DNA from 2 places in the Paenibacillus durus genome. Region 2 is predicted to be linked to the other one. Evidence: predicted binding sites of a transcription regulator. Region 2 holds the regulator's gene; the other holds the start of a gene.

Region 1 (3,119 bases), 520 kb from region 2:
CATCTAAACCGGATCATTCAAAAATTATGCACGGAAGGCCTGATTGAGCGCAGCAAAGGGTTTATCGTGGTTAAAGACAAGGATGGCTTAAGCGCGCTGGCCAATCAAAATATTTATGAATAGGAGGTATACGCGTAATGATTCAAGGGCTGTTACTCGCGCTCGTCGCAGGTTCGCTTGTAAGTATGCAGAATGTGTTTAACAGTAAAGTCAATGAACATACAGGGTCCTGGGCCACAACGGCTTTGGTGCTGGGAATGGGCTTTGCGGCTTCGCTGACTTTTGGCCTGATCTTTGAAGGGGGCCGGCTGTTCAGTCTGGAGAATATGAAGCCCTGGTACTGGATCAGCGGCGTAATCGGGGTGGGGGTCGTTATCTGTCTGACGCTGGGGATCCGGCTTCTTGGTCCTACGTATGCCATCTCCATCGTTCTGATCTCACAGCTCGGAAGCGCCCTATGGTGGGATTCGATGGGCTGGCTTGGCTTAAACAAAGTTCCTTTTACATTCAGACAGCTGCTCGGGGTGCTGGTCATTGTCGGCGGAATTTTGGTATTCAAATTAGGAGGCGGGCGTGTGCATCAGTCGGCTTCGGAAGAAACAAACGAGACTCCGCCATGCAAAATAAAGAATGAAGCGAGAGGCGCATAGGATGACAACCGTAATCGATAAAATCGCCTGGATATCCATGAATCAGGGCAAACTGTTATGCGCCCGTTCCCGAGGGAAGGATATCTACTACTTGCCCGGTGGAAAAAGAGAGTCCGGCGAGAGTGATACAGATACGCTGCTGCGGGAAATAGAGGAGGAGCTATCGGTTCGGATCAATCCCGAAACCGTCGCCTACTTCGGGACGTTTGAAGCGGAGGCTCACGGCAAGACTGGGGGGGTTCAGGTGAAAATGTCATGTTACACGGCCGAGTTCGAAGGAGAACTGCGTCCGGCTTCGGAAATCGGGGAATTGGCCTGGTTAACCTATAATGACCGGGGCCGTGTATCTGAAGTTACACAGATTATTTTTGATAAGCTGCATGAGATGGAGCGGCTGGACTGATCCTTCTGACATTGCAGGAGTAAAAACAAGACTTCGGAGTTCGGCTCCGAAGTCTTGTTTGTCTTTTGATTAATGATTCATACCAGCCATTCCCCCCATGATTTCCGGGTTGACCATACCAAATATCATCGCAATATGGGCCACAACGAGAAATCCGCTGACGAGGATAAAGTGAAGCTTCAATTTTCCTTCTGAGGAACGGTTGCGGGCGATTAGACCAAGATCAAGAAGGGCGAGGGGCAGTAAGAAGAATACACCGCTCAGGTAAAATCCTACAGCGACAACGTCCACCCAAGTGTGCCATTCTCCATTTACGGTTAAAGGAATAAACGCGGTGGGGAACAAGTAGAGAAAGATTCCTGTGAAATACAGTCCTGCGAGAATGCTGCAAATGCGGTTAAAGCTTCTCAGTCCGCCCTGCGTGTTTTTGCCAAAGAGGATAAAGAATTCGGTTACAGTGATCGTTTCGGCAAAGATCACGGGAATGGCCATGAATATAATCAAATTCCATGGCTGATTGTCCGCAAGCAAGGACATGTAATGCGTCATGCTCATTTTTTGATACTCCCCCAATAGAGATAGATTTAACTTATCCGGCTCATTGTATAAAAAATGTATGTGGAATTTATGAAGAACAAAGGATGGAGTGCGCTGATTGATTCGGGTTGGATTCTTTGTTAAGAGATATTCTTCACATTTTTGAGTGCCTGTTTTTGTCAGAATATATTGTATTGGCTACAGTTAATGATCTGGTACATCAGCAGATTACGAATGCGCATAAGTCATGGGGAAGAGTACATATTTCGGATGACGGCAATATTCTCCAGTATAACGGAAGAACATACAAGAATTATTCGCAGCATCTGAAGACCGAAACCCATGGCAGGAAAATAGGAGCAGACGGAGAGACCAGAACTTCATTTTACGAAATACCGGATATGGAAAGCGGCAAGTGGCTGGCAGTTCAAGACGATGAGCTGGCTTTTGCTTTTATATATAAAGGATTGAATGTTCCCGAAATCAGCCTGAAAGAGTTTAGCCCAACCGCCGTAGAGTTTAATGAGAACGGGAAGAAGATTAGTGATTCGGAAACAGTGTCAAAAGTAATAACAATGATTGAGACAAACGCTGCTTTCAATACACTGGACGATTACCGGCTGACCGATTCAAATATTACTTCTATTGAGCTGTACTCCGATAAGTATCCAAGCTTAATATATTTACCATGAACATTTAGCCCCCGGTAAAAATCCTTGTCCGGTTGGGGTCCCCGAGTGGTTCGCGACCGGACCAATCACCCCTAGAACAACGGCGACAGCAGCCGGGCGAAAATAATCTGCATTTTTTGTAACGTGCTGCGCTGTTCGAATTTCGACTGCAAAATCTCCTCGCTCACGCCAAGATCCCGGTAAAAATCTTGTACCAGGCGGTTAACGACCTTCCCGTCAAAAAAGACTGCATTGATTTCGAATTGGTTGCAAAAGCTGCGTATATCCATATTTGCGCTGCCGGAGAGCGCCAAGTCGTCGGAAATAATCAGTTTGGCATGGATAAACCCTTTCTGGTAGCCATAAAACCGGCCTCCCGCCTGAAGCAATTCCTGAACATAGGACAAAGTAGCGCAATAAACAAGGTTTTTATCAGGAACAGCCGGTATAATGATGCGAACGTCGACTCCTCTTGAGATGGCTGTTTTTAGAGCCAATAAGATGCCGGGATCGGGAATGAAATAGGGCGTCTCGATAAAAATCCGCCTCTTCGCCGAAACGATGAGGGAGAAAATAAGTTCCAGAATCATCTCGTCCGGGCCGCTTTTTACAATTTGTACAAGCTCATTCCCGTGTCTTTCCTGAATCGGATAATAGACGGGATCGGTTATGACTTGTCCTGTAACCAAGTGCCAATCGGTCAAAAATGTATATTGGACCCACAGTACCGCATCGCCTTTAATGCTAAAATGAGTGTCCCGCCAATAGCCGAATTTCGGATCTTCCCCCAAGTATTCATCTCCAATATTCAAGCCGCCGAAAAAGCCGATTTTGCCGTCCACCACCACGATTTTACGG
Region 2 (3,119 bases):
CATGCTCTACGTCCTTGGCGCTCGCCGAGTATACGGTATGGGATATCAGATCCGTATGCGGAAGCAGATGTGGCTGGTCAATATCAATGGCGATGAAATCAGCTTTCATTCCCGGCGCGAGCCTTCCCACTTGATTAAGGAATAAAGACTTTGCGCCATACTCCGTAGCTATACGCAGGGCCTCGCCTGCCGGAACCGCCGTCGGATCGCCGGACACTCCTTTATGAATCAGCGCGGCTAGACGCATCTCCTCGAACATGTCCAGGTTGTTGTTGCTTGCCGCGCCATCCGTTCCGAGCGATACCGTAACACCGGCCTTCAGCAGCTCGGGAACGCGCGCCACGCCGCTTGCCAGCTTCAGATTGCTGCCCGGATTATGCGAGACGCCAACTTGATTGCGGGCAAGAATTTCGATTTCCTCATCGTTCAGATGGACAGCGTGCGCCACTAGCGACGGCCGGGTGAACATCCCGAGCTTCTCCAGATGGGCAACGGGCCGAAGGCCGTAATCCGCTTCATTTTGCTCCACTTCCCGCCGCGTTTCGGACATATGCGTATGAATAGGCAGGTCGAGGTCATGCGCCGCCTGGACAAATTTCTCGATATAATCCGGAGGACAAGTATACGGCGAATGGGGTGATATCATAGCGGTGATCCGTCCATCCGCCGCGTTATGCCATTTTTTTGCAAAAGCAACCGCTTCCGCAAGCTTCTGATTCTGCACCTCTGCCGGGCACAGCCCGATTACACCACGCATCAGGACGGCGCGTATTCCAGATGCTTCCGCCACCTCAGCCACCCGGTCCATATGATCATACATATCAAGAAACGTCGTTGTCCCGCCCTTGAGCATTTCCAGCACCGAGAGTGCGGTTCCCCAGTAGACGTCGTCTCCGGTGAATTTCCCTTCCATTGGCCACATTTTTTCCTGAAGCCATACCTGAAGGGCAAGATCGTCTCCATAACCGCGCAGCAGCGACATCGCCGCATGCCCATGCGTATTGACAAGCCCCGGAAGGAACAGCAGGCGGTTGCCTTCAAAGACAGGTACGTCTTCTTCAAGAACGGGCGCTTCTTCCCCTATGTACGTAATCAAATCGTTATCAATTACCATATATCCTTCAAAAACAGGCTTATCCGCGCCAGGCACGGCAAATTTGCCGTTTCGGATCATCCATTTAGTACCCATGCTCTTCTTCGTCCTTTCCTTCATGCAGATAGTAAGCCAGACTTTGCAGGTCGGTCGTAAAATCCGCCGCATGCACACGAATCTCAGGCGGCGTCTTCAGGATTACCGGAGCGAAATTCAGGATCGCTTCAATGCCGGCTCCGATAAGAATATCCGCTACTTTTTGCGCCTCCTGCTCGGGCACGGTAATAATGCCTATGCGAATGCCCTGCTCGCGTACGGTACTTGCAAGTTCATCCATAGGCTGAACGGTCAAAGTATTGATCTTGGTCCCGATCTTCGGCGGGTAGGAATCAAAGACGGCCGTAATTTTCATTGTATCTTTCAGATAAATATTGTAATTGGACAGCGCCTGACCCAGATTCCCCGCTCCTACCAGAACAACATTAATCTGTTGGTCGAGCTTCAGGATGTGGCGGATTTTTTCGATCAGGTAGGGTACGTCATAACCAATGCCCTTCCTGCCGAAGTCGCCAAAATAGGCCAAATCCTTGCGGATTTGCGCAGGATTTAAATCCAGTCGTTGTCCGAGTTCTTGAGAAGAAACAGTGGCGATTTCGCGATTTTGCAGGTCGTTCAAAAAACGCAGATATACTGGCAATCTGCGGACGACGGCCTCAGATATTTTGTCCGATTTCATGAGTTCTCCTCCTAAATTTTAAATAGGACCCTCCCAAACCCTCCCTAAAAGGGAGGGCCCCAAGGGCTACCGCCCTCTGGACACCCGCTCACGGCAAATTGGCGCCCGGCAAAAGTTGGGCGGGACCTTGAATCAGGCGGATGAAGGATCGCTTTTCGTCCCTGACGGGACACGCTTGACAATTGGCGGAATCTACATACAGTATGACCCATGTAAAGATTAAGATCGGCAGATCGGCCTATGTTGTACAATGGCCAATCGAAGTGCTGAAAAGCAAAAGACTGGATTGGCCTATGTTATACAATGGCCGATCGAAGTGCTGAAAAGCAAAAGACTGGATTGGCCTATGTTATACAATGGCCAATCGAGTATTTTTATTAGGATGCGCCGTCTTGCTGTAGCCATTCGGCGATGCGGGGGACCATTTGTTCCGTCGACATATGCTCCATTTTAGGTCCTGGCAGCGAGTACAGGAAATACTTACCGTAATAAGATTCGATTACTCTGGTATCATAAACAATAACAATGCCGCGATCCTGCGCGGTCCGTACAAGGCGGCCGAAGCCCTGCTTAAAACGGATTACGGCTTGAGGCACGGACAGCTTCATGAACGGATTCTTCTTCTGCGCCTGCAATAGCTCGGCCTTCGCCTCTGCGAGCGGATGGTTAGGCGGCTGAAAAGGCAGTCTGACGATTGCCAGACAGGTTAGCGCGTCACCAGGGATATCGACGCCTTCCCAGAAGCTGCTCGTTCCAAGCAGGACGGAAGCTGAATTCTCCTGGAACCGGCGGAGCAGCTTGCTTCGGCTTCCTCCTTCAACGCCTTGCCCGAGTACAGTGATATCTTCGGACGCAAGCGCCTCCTTGAGAGGCTCGTATACCTGCCGAAGCATCTTATATGACGTGAACAGCACAAGCATCCGCCCGCGCGTGGTCACTGCGGCTTCAGCCAGGGAATGAACGAGCATATCGACAAATCGGGCGTCGCCGACGGTTCCCTTCACGCTTGGGAAATCCCGCGGAATGACCAGCAGCGCCTGATCCCGGTACTTAAAGGGTGAAGGAAGCTGTATGGTCGATAGCCTTCCTTCCTCCTGCGCCTCGTTCAATCCGAGGTTGTCGATCATATACTGGAACGATTTATCTACGGACAAGGTTGCCGAGGTCAGGACAGCGCTTTTTTTCTTATCAAAGAAAAGCTCCTTGAGCTGCGCGCTGACATCAACGGGCACGGCGTACAGCTGCAGGGATTTGCTGCGATAGTTTCCATTTGCCTCCAGCCAATATACA

The links. Region 2 encodes Rex, which represses fermentation and respiration genes when NADH is low (regulators of the CRP and FNR family bind a similar motif). Its sites were predicted from a motif close to TTGTGAAATATTTCACAA; they were not measured.
Region 1: the regulator Rex is predicted to act here: its motif matches at 1,733-1,750, upstream of PDUR_RS14205 (DUF6803 family protein).

What each region holds. Positions count from the first base shown of each region.
Region 1 is NZ_CP009288.1:3,372,746-3,375,864, reverse strand. Features, by position in the region: gene PDUR_RS14220 (Crp/Fnr family transcriptional regulator) at 1-123, shown strand, start outside; gene PDUR_RS14215 (DMT family transporter) at 138-650, shown strand; gene PDUR_RS14210 (NUDIX hydrolase) at 652-1,053, shown strand; gene PDUR_RS14205 (DUF6803 family protein) at 1,123-1,608, opposite strand; gene PDUR_RS14200 (hypothetical protein) at 1,785-2,282, shown strand; gene cls (cardiolipin synthase) at 2,354-3,119, opposite strand, start outside.
Region 2 is NZ_CP009288.1:3,896,988-3,900,106, forward strand. Features, by position in the region: gene PDUR_RS16620 (amidohydrolase) at 1-1,189, opposite strand, end outside; gene PDUR_RS16625 (redox-sensing transcriptional repressor Rex) at 1,179-1,829, opposite strand; gene dinG (ATP-dependent DNA helicase DinG) at 2,207-3,119, opposite strand, start outside.